3 regions of the Comamonas aquatica genome follow, and region 2 is predicted to be linked to each of the others. Evidence: predicted binding sites of a transcription regulator. Region 2 holds the regulator's gene; each other region holds the start of a gene.
What was found. The regulator sigma-54, encoded in region 2, starts transcription at its own class of promoters, with help from an activator protein. The targets are predictions, from matches to a motif close to TGGCANGNAANCTGCTTT.
Positions count from the first base shown of each region.

Region 1: a site for sigma-54 is predicted at 1,656-1,673, ahead of KAQ61_RS16095 (pilin). Genes of this name have one in related genera too.
Region 3: a site for sigma-54 is predicted at 1,121-1,138, ahead of nirB (nitrite reductase large subunit NirB). Genes of this name have one in related genera too.

Region 1 is NZ_CP072916.1:3,419,171-3,422,445, reverse strand. It holds gene KAQ61_RS16105 (M48 family metalloprotease) at 1-200, opposite strand, end outside; gene moaC (cyclic pyranopterin monophosphate synthase MoaC) at 409-930, shown strand; gene KAQ61_RS16095 (pilin) at 1,058-1,612, opposite strand; gene KAQ61_RS16090 (TerC family protein) at 2,013-2,696, opposite strand; gene sucD (succinate--CoA ligase subunit alpha) at 3,023-3,275, opposite strand, start outside.
Region 2 is NZ_CP072916.1:3,310,238-3,313,512, forward strand. It holds gene KAQ61_RS15620 (methyl-accepting chemotaxis protein) at 1-1,001, shown strand, start outside; gene KAQ61_RS15625 (RNA polymerase factor sigma-54) at 1,194-2,774, opposite strand; gene lptB (LPS export ABC transporter ATP-binding protein) at 2,825-3,275, opposite strand, start outside.
Region 3 is NZ_CP072916.1:2,599,929-2,603,203, forward strand. It holds gene KAQ61_RS12285 (ABC transporter ATP-binding protein) at 1-190, shown strand, start outside; gene KAQ61_RS12290 (CBS domain-containing protein) at 411-851, opposite strand; gene nirB (nitrite reductase large subunit NirB) at 1,286-3,275, shown strand, end outside.

The DNA of each region.
Region 1 (3,275 bases), 110 kb from region 2:
GGGTCACGGTACAGCGAGCGGATGATGCGATCGCCCAGGCGGCGCTCCTCGCTGGTGGTGATGTCAGCGCCATCGCCCATGTTGGGGAGTGCCAATTGGGCTGACGCCGTGGGAAGGTGCAGCAAAGGGGTGGCGAGGGCCAGCACCAGCAGGGCATGGCGCAGGGCAGGCGTTGCCCGGCGAGAAAACGGAAATGTCATTGGCGATGTAAAGGCACAAGGCCGTCTGAGGCGGGGACAGACTCTTATGATGCCTGCATTGCGCCACCGTTCCCAGCTTTACCTGCCAATCTGGCAGCGGAGCGCGTGGACTTCGTGCGCGGTGCAGGCCTTGCGAGGCGCGGCACCCAAGATCCATCCCCTCTTCAGCGTCTGCCTGTATGCGCTGTTTCCGCTGAGGATGGTTTTTATGAACCCTGGACCCCTCCGAGCTATGAACCCCGACCAGCACCCCAACCAAGGCCTGACCCACTTTGATGCCCATGGCCAGGCGCACATGGTGGACGTAGGTGGAAAAAGCACAACCCACCGCATTGCCGTGGCCGAAGGGCGCATCGTGATGCAGCCCGCCACCTTGGCCATCATCCAGAGCGGCACGGCCAAGAAGGGGGACGTGCTGGGCATTGCCCGGGTTGCCAGCATCATGGCGGCCAAGCAGACCAGCCACCTCATTCCCCTGTGCCACCCCCTGGCACTGACCCGTGTGGCGGTGGATTTTGAGGTTTTGTCCGATCTGAACACCGTGCGCTGCACTGCCACTGTGGAAACCCACGGCCAAACCGGCGTGGAGATGGAAGCCTTGACAGCCGTCCAAATCGCCCTGCTCACGATTTACGACATGTGCAAGGCGGTGGACAAGGGCATGGTGATGGAGGGTGTCAAAGTGCTGGAGAAGCGGGGGGGGAAGTCCAGTGACTTTGGAGTACGTTGATAAACGTCTCTGCTTTAATCGGTGCCTGCTTGGTGCTATTGAGGAGTTGGGTGCATACGCGGCATTAATAAGTAATGCCCCCTATAGGGGGCATTACTCTGGTCGCCGAAATAGCCTTCGTAAAAAATTAGCGGCAGCTTGCGGGCTTGTATTTAGAGTTTAGTGTGCCTCCGCAAGACCAAACAATTGCAGAGGTCGGAACCGTGCCGGCTGCGAGGGGGGAAGCAGGGACAGCTGCTACAGCTCCAGAGCCACCATTACAACCAGGGGAGCCAGCAGCACAATCCGTTGTGCCATCAGCAAGCTTTCCAGGGACTGCGGCAACCGCATCAGAGCCCCCAGAAGCCGGCGTCAGGGTGAGTGTATTTGCGTTCGCGGTTCCGCCTGCTTTGTCTTTCAGGACTGCGGTGACTACGCCTGTGGTCGCGTTAATTGTCACTGATTGAATGGCTGCGGTAGGATTTGGTGCAGCCCAGCCTGCCCCGAGATCCGATGCGCCGTTTACTGCGTTTTCGGCCACGGTGACCTTTGCGCCTGACATTAGGCTCAAAGCTTCGCTGGCGCGGGCACGAACCATGTAATCTTGATAAGCAGGCAACGCGACTGCGGCCAGGATACCGACGATCGCCACCACGATCATCAGTTCGATCAGGGTGAAACCCTGTTGCATCGTACGCTTCATGAAAAGCTCCTTGGAGTGAAGAAAAATGAAATCCGCAGGACTTGGTGCAATTGGCGTGCCAGCAAGCGATGGTCGGGAAATGGGGCGGTAGCCCGTGCTTTTGAAAAATTTGCTTGCAATTTGGCGTGAAATGTCACTTCTTTGGGGTGGTCTGCGTCTGGAGGGTGACGTTTTTGTCATGCAGTTATGTGTCTATTGAAAAGATAGCTGTCTGCGCACATCGAGCAAGCTTTTAAAGCACCCATCGCGTTGCATTCCTTTTGCAAATTGAGGAGCCTGCTCTACTTTTTAATTCAATCGGATGCTGTTGGCCGGGTCGTTGCGCCAACTACTCTGTAGCGCGCACCCATGAAAAAAGCGCCCGAAGGCGCTTGGTGGGACTGAGGGGGCTGGTGGCCACTCAGGCGGCTTGGCTGCTTTGGCGGGTTTGCATCCACTTGCCCACGGCGACCACCAGCAGGGCGCCGGCGGCGGCTGCGGCGTAGTGCAGCCAGGGGTGGGCCAGGGTGTAGCCGTGCAGCAGGTTGTCGTTGACGATGGTCTCGCCGCCGACCCAGCCGATCAGGGCGGCGCCCAGGGTGATGATCACGGGGAAGCGTTCCATCAGCTTGATCATCAGGGTGGAGCCGAAGATCACCAGCGGGATGGAAATGGCCAGGCCGAGGACCAGCAGCACCATGTTGCCCTGGGCGGTGGCGGCGACGGCGATCACGTTGTCCAGGCTCATGACCAAGTCGGCGATCAGGATGGTGCGGATGGCGGCCACCATGGATCCATGGCCCTTGGCTTCGCCTTCTTCGTCTTCACCACCGCTGAGCAGCTGGTAGCCGATCCACAGCAGCAGCACGCCGCCGATGACCTGCAGGAACGACAGTTCCAGCAGCTTGGCGGCCACGATGGTCAGCACGATGCGCAGCACCACGGCGGCGCCGGAGCCGAACATGATGGCTTTTTTCTGTTGGGCGGGAGGCAGCGAGCGGGCGGCCAGGGCGATGACGACGGCGTTGTCGCCGGAGAGGATGATGTTGATCCAGACGATCTTCACCAGGCCGATCCAGAAGTCGGCGCTATTGAGAAACTCCATTTTTACTCCACTGTTATGAATTGAAAACGCCAGCCTGCGTGCGCAGACCGGCGTTTCTTGTTGGAAGTGGGCAGTTTACGCCCGGGTGGGGGGCGTGGCGTGCGTAGTTTTGCGTAACCACAGGCGCGGGGGCATCGCCAAATCCATGGGGGCATCACGCGCCTTCCGCACGCTCTGGGCGTGCAGCCAGGCCAGTGTGTGCCGGTCGCGGCCAGCCTTTCCTGCAGGGCAAGGGACAACCAGAGCACCTCGGTGGCCTGCGCACCGCACAAAAAAAGCCGCCCCGACAGGATCGGGGCGGCTGGGGGGCAGCAGGGCGCTGGGGCTTACTTCTTCAGCAGGCCTTGCAGCAGGCGGCCCATTTCGGAAGGATTGCGGGTGATGGTGAAACCGCACTCCTCCATGATGGCCAGCTTGGCGTCGGCCGTGTCGGCACCGCCAGAGATCAGCGCACCAGCGTGGCCCATGCGCTTGCCGGGAGGGGCGGTCACGCCAGCGATGAAGCCGACCACGGGCTTCTTCATATTGGCCTTGCACCACATGGCGGCTTCGGCTTCGTCGGGACCGCCGATTTCGCCG
Region 2 (3,275 bases):
TCACCGCGCTGTGCCTGGTGGCGGCCGTGGCCCTGGTGTCGGTGGCCGTCAGCCGCCAGCTGCGCCGTCTGGCCATGGTGCGCGATGCGCTGGAAGACATCGCCTCGGGCGAGGGGGATCTGACCGTGCGCCTGGACAACAGCGGCAAGGACGAGCTGGCACAGATCGCCACCGCCTTCAACCACTTCGTGAACAAGATCGCCGCCGTGCTGCTGCGCATCCGCACCGCCTCGGAATCGGTGCGCCTGGCCAGCCAGGAAATCGCCATGGGCAACCAGGACCTGTCCTCGCGCACCGAGCAGCAGGCCAGCTCGCTGGAGGAGACCGCCGCGGCGATGGAGCAGCTCACCGCCACGGTGCAGCAGAACGCCGAGAACGCCCGCCAGGCCAACCAGCTGGCCAGCAGCGCCTCCTCCGTCGCCTCGCACGGCGGCAGCGTGGTCGGCCAGGTGGTGCAGACCATGGGCGGGATCGACGCCGCGTCGCGCAAGATCGTCGACATCATCGGCGTGATCGACAGCATCGCCTTCCAGACCAACATCCTGGCGCTGAACGCCGCCGTGGAAGCCGCCCGCGCCGGCGAACAGGGCCGCGGCTTTGCCGTGGTGGCCGGCGAGGTGCGCACCCTGGCCCAGCGCAGCGCCGCCGCGGCCAAGGAGATCAAGCAGCTGATCGACGACTCGGTCAACCAGGTCAACACCGGCAGCCGCCTGGTGCAGGAGGCCGGCGCCACCATGCAGGAAGTGGTGGACAGCGTGCGCCGCGTCACCGCCATCGTGGCGGAGATCAGCCACGCCAGCCAGGAGCAGAGCAACGGCATCGGCGAGATCAACGGCGCCGTCAGCCAGATGGACCAGGGCACGCAGCAGAACGCCGCCCTGGTCGAACAGGCCACCGCCGCCGCGCAGTCGTTGCAGCAGCAGGCGCACCAGCTGGCCGAGGTGGTCGGCGGCTTCAAGCTGGACCACGCGCCCGCCACGCAGGCCCTGGCCCTGCGCTGACACACCGCCGGGCACGCGCAGCGCGGGCCCGCGGGGTTTTAAAAAGAGAGCTGCTCGCGCGCTTGCATAAAAGGGTTCAGATGGTTTTCCATCTGAACCCTTTGTGTATGGAGCGCCAGCAGCTCTCTTTTTGATGATTGGCCGCTGTGTCGGTGCTGTCCCACCGGCTGCCCCCACCGGACCGGAACGCGTCTACAGCGCCTTGCGCAGGTTGGCCGGGGCGATCTTCAAGGCCTCGCGGTACTTGGCCACGGTGCGGCGCGCGCACTCGATGCCCTGCTCCTTGAGCATGTCCGCGATCTGGCTGTCGGACAGCGGTTTCTTCGGGCTCTCGGCCGCGACGAACTGCTTGATCAGCGCGCGCACCGCCGTGCTGGAGGCGTTGCCCCCGGTCTCCGTGCCCAGGCCCGAGCCGAAGAAGAACTTCAGCTCGTAGGTGCCGTGCGGCGTGGCCATGTACTTGGCCGTGGTCACGCGGCTGATGGTCGATTCGTGCAGGCCCAGTTCGTCGGCAATGTCGCGCAGCACCAGCGGGCGCATGGCCAGCTCGCCGTGCACGAAAAAGTTCTTCTGCCGGTCGACGATGGCCTTGGACACGCGCAGGATGGTGTCGAAGCGCTGCTGCACGTTCTTGATGAACCAGCGCGCCTCCTGCAGCCGCTGCTGCAGGCCGGCGTGCCCGTCGCTGCCCTTGTGGCTGCGCAGGGCGTTGGCGTACACGTCGTGCACGCGCAGGCGCGGCATCACGTCCGGGTTCAGCTGCACGCTGAACTGCGCCAGGCCATCCCCCCCCTTGCGCGCTGTTTTCTTGACGATCACGTCGGGCACGATGATGTGGCGCTCGACATCGGTGAAGCGCCGCCCCGGCTTGGGCTCCAGCCGAGCGATGACGCCCAGCGCGGCGCGCACCTTGGCCTCGGGCAGGCCGCAGGCCTGCATCAGCTTGCGCACATCGCGCCGCGCCAGCATTTCCAGCGGCTGGGCGCAGACCTGCAGCGCCACCCCCAGCATCTCGTCCTGCGGATCCTCGCGGTGCAGGTGCAGCAGCTGCAGGCGCAGGCATTCGGCCAGGTCGCGGGCGCCCACGCCCACGGGCTCCAGCGACTGCAGCAGGCGCAGGGCCACGGTGAAGCGGTGCACCAGCTCGTCCAGCTGCTCCAGATCGTCGGTGCCGGCCAGGCCCTCAGCCAACGCCTGCAGCGGGTCCTCGAGGTAGCCATCGTCGTTGAGGTTTTCGATCAGGAAACGCAGCGCATAGCGGTCGATCTCGGACAGGCGCAGCGACAGCGCCTGCTGGTGCAGGAAATCGGTCAGCGACTCGTGCGCGCCCGCCAGGTCCAGGGCCGTGGGGGCATCCTCGTCGTCATTGCGGTTGCCGCGCGCCGGGGCGTCGCCGCCCCATTCGCTGTCGTCGTGCGCGATGTCGACGCTGCCGTCGCCCTCCCAGTCGCTGGGCACGTCGCTGTCGGGCGCCGCGGATTCCTGGTCTTTTTGGCCTTCAGCGCTTGCGGCACCTGCGCTGTCTGCTATGGAATATGGTGTTTCGTCGACCGAGCCGCCCTCGTGCTGGGCGGGCTCGTCCGCGGCCTGCAGGCCGAACTCCTCGCGCGGGGCGTCGTCCGAGGCCAGCTCCAGAAACGGGTTGTCGTCGAGCATTTGCTCGACTTCCTGGGACAACTCCAGGGTGGATAGCTGCAACAGCCGGATGGATTGCTGCAACTGCGGCGTGAGCGCCAGATGCTGTGAGACCCGCAGTGACAAACCTGGCTTCAACGCTGTACCCCCTCGAACTTTCTTGTGATTGCCGACGCTGCCGGGCCAGACTACATGCGGAAGTGCTCGCCCAGGTAGACCCGGCGCACATCCGGGTTCTCGACGATCTCCTCGGGTGTGCCCTGGGCGAGTACTGTGCCATCGCTGATGATGAAGGCGTGGTCACAGATACCCAGTGTTTCGCGCACGTTGTGATCGGTAATCAGCACACCGATGCCGCGTTCCTTGAGGAAGCCGATGATGCGCTGGATCTCGATCACGGCGATCGGATCGATGCCGGCGAAGGGCTCGTCCAGCAGGATGAAGCGCGGGTTGGAGGCCAGGGCGCGCGCGATCTCCACGCGGCGGCGCTCGCCGCCGGACAGCGCCAGCGACGGCGACTTGCGCAGGTGCTCGACGCGCAGCTCCTGCAGCAGGCTGGTCAGTTGCTGCTCGATGGCAGCGGCACTCAGGGGCTGGCCGGCCGCATCCGTCTGCAGCTCCAGCACGGCGCGCACGTTG
Region 3 (3,275 bases), 710 kb from region 2:
GCTGCTGTCCGACAAGATCGTGATGATGACCAACGGGCCGGCCGCCACCATCGGCGAAGTGCTGCACGTGCCCCTGGCCCGCCCGCGCCAGCGCGTCGCCCTGGCCGAGGACCGCGAGTACCAGCGCTGCCGCAAGGCCGTGATCGACTTCCTCTACACGCGCCAGGGGCACGTCGAAAAGGCCGCCTGACCCGGCCATCACCCTGCCCAGGCCCTGACGGCATGCCGTCGGGGCTTTTTTGTCTCCCCGCCTTTCGTCGCACGGCGCACAAAACCGGCGTGCCCCAGAACCAGAGCAGGGCCGCCGCGCAAGCGCAGGACCACCGCGCTGGCGGCGTCGCCTTTGCCGAATTGCGCAGCCATCCGAGAGAAGGGGGAGCAGCCCCGCCGCGCAGGGGGCCTTTCCCGGCCTAGCGGCTGCCGCCGTTGATGTAGTGCTCGAGCTGCTCGATGATGAATTTCTGCTCGGAAATGATGTCCTTGACCAGGTCCCCGATGGAGACCAGGCCCACCAACCGGCCGTTGTCCACCACGGGCAGGTGGCGCAGGCGCTTGCTGGTCATGAGCTGCATGCACTCCTCGCTGGTCTGGCTGGGCTGCACGAACAGCACCGACGTGGTCATCACGTCACTCACCCGCGTCTGCGCCGAGGTGCGCCCCATCAGGGCAATCTTGCGCGCATAGTCGCGCTCCGTGAAGATGCCGACGATGGTCTCGTCGTCCTTCACCAGCAGCGAGCCGATGCCCTGCTCGGCCATCAGGCGCAGGGCCTCATAGACCGTCGCCGTCGGGGCAATGGCAAACACCATGGAGGAGGTCTTGGACTTGAGGATCTCTGCAACAGTGGTCATGGAACAGCTCCGGGCAAAAAACACAGATGTGAAAAACCATTTCAGCCCATCCGGGTGCGCCATGCAACCGGGCTTTATCCCCATGTCCCTGTCGTCCACCGGCGCTTGCCCCCTGCGCCGTGCTGGGCACACCGGCGCTCGGCGCCCCCAGCATGGTGCAGCCCTGCCCCAGCGCGGCGCAGCCCGGCGTGCGGGCCGCCAGCCCCGGCGCCCCCTGACGAGAGCACCTGCGCCACGTCCCCGGAGAAGCAACGCGGTGCCCGCCATCCTGGCACGCAGCTTGCATAGCTAGCCTGCGGCCGATGCAGGCCGCGTGCGGGGCGTGTGCAACGGTGCACCAGTCTCGCAGGACGACGGCGTCCCCACGCAGCAGGCCTTTGGCCCGCCCCGCGTGTGGACGCCTTTTTGTTGTGGCGAACTGCCTTGGGGGCACGATGAAAAAATCCCAACTGGTGCTGGTGGGCAACGGCATGGCCGGTGTGCGCGCCCTGGAAGAGCTGCTGAAGATCGCACCCGATCTGTACGAGATCACCGTCTTCGGCGCCGAACCCCATCCCAACTACAACCGCATCCTGCTGTCGCCCGTGCTGGCGGGCGAGCAGACGCTCGACGAGATCGTGCTCAACGACTGGGCCTGGTACCAGGAGCACGGCATCACCCTGCATGCCGGGGTCACGGTGACCGAGGTCGACCGCGTGCGCCGCCTGGTGCACGGCGTGGATGCCGAAGGCCGCCAGGTCAGCGCCCCCTATGACCGCCTGGTGCTGGCCACGGGCTCCAAACCCTTCATCCTGCCGATTCCGGGCCACGACCTGCAGGGCGTGCTGGCCTACCGCGACATTGCCGACACCCAGGCCATGATCGACGCGGCCAGCCGCTACCGCCACGCCGTGGTCATCGGCGGCGGCCTGCTGGGGCTGGAAGCCGCCAACGGCCTGATGAAGCGCGGCATGCAGGTGACGGTGGTGCACGCCAACGAATGGCTGATGGAGCGCCAGCTGGACGATGTGGCCGGCCGGATGCTGCAGCAGTCGCTGGCCGAGCGCGGCATGCAGTTCCTGATGCAGGCCCAGACCCAGGAGCTGCTGGCGGGCGAGGGCGGCCGCGTGCGCGCCGTGCGCTTCAAGGATGGCAGCGAAGTCCCGGCCGATCTGGTGGTCATGGCCGTGGGCATCCGCCCCAACACCGCGCTGGCGCAGCGCATGCACCTGCATGTGGACCGCGGCATCGTGGTCAGCGACACGCTGCAGACCGTGACCGACCCGCGCATCTACGCCGTGGGCGAATGCGCCGCCCACCGCGGCGTGGCCTATGGCCTGGTGGCCCCGCTGTTCGAGCAGGGCAAGGTGCTGGCCAACCACCTGGCCGAATGGGGCATCGGGCGTTACCAGGGCTCGCTGACCTCCACCAAGCTCAAGGTCACGGGGATCGACCTGTTTTCGGCCGGCAACTTCCAGGGCGGCGCGGACACCGAAGAAATCGTGCTGCGCGACCCCTCTGCCCCCGGTGGCGGCGTCTACAAGAAGCTGGTGATCCAAAACGACAAGCTGGTGGGCGCCTGCCTGTATGGCGACACCGTCGACGGCAGCTGGTACTTCAAGCTGCTGCGCGAGGGCCGCTCCATCGCCGACCTGCGCGACCGGCTGATGTTTGGCGAGTCCAACATCGGCGACACCGGCCACGAAGGGCACAGCAAGGCCTCGGCCATGGCCGACAGCGACGAGGTCTGCGGCTGCAACGGCGTGACCAAGGGCGCCATCTGCAAGGCCATCCAGGAAAAAGGCCTGTTCACGCTGGACGAGGTGCGCAAGCACACCAAGGCCAGCGCCAGCTGCGGCTCGTGCACCGGACTGGTGGAGCAGATCATCATGTTCACCGCCGGCGGCGACTACTCCGCCACGCCCAAGACCAAGGCCGTGTGCGGCTGCACCAGCCACGGCCACCAGGCGGTGCGCGAGGCCATCGCCCAGCACCACCTGCTGACCACGGACGCGGTCTTCCGCCACCTGGAATGGCGCACGCCCAATGGCTGCGCCACCTGCCGCCCTGCCGTGAACTACTACCTGGTCAGCACCTGGCCCAAGGAGGCCCAGGACGACCCGCAAAGCCGCGCCATCAACGAGCGCAGCCACGCCAACATCCAGAAAGATGGCACCTACAGCGTGATCCCGCGCATGTGGGGCGGCGAGACCACTGCCAGCGAGCTGCGCCGCATCGCCGATGCGGTGGACAAATACCAGATCCCCACCGTCAAGGTCACGGGCGGCCAGCGCATCGACCTGCTGGGCGTGAAGAAGGAAGACCTGCAGGCCGTGTGGAACGACATCGGCATGCCCAGCGGCCACGCCTACGCCAAGGCGCTGCGCACGGTGAAGACCTGTGTGGGCAGCGAATGGTGCCGCATGGGCACCCAGGACAGCACCC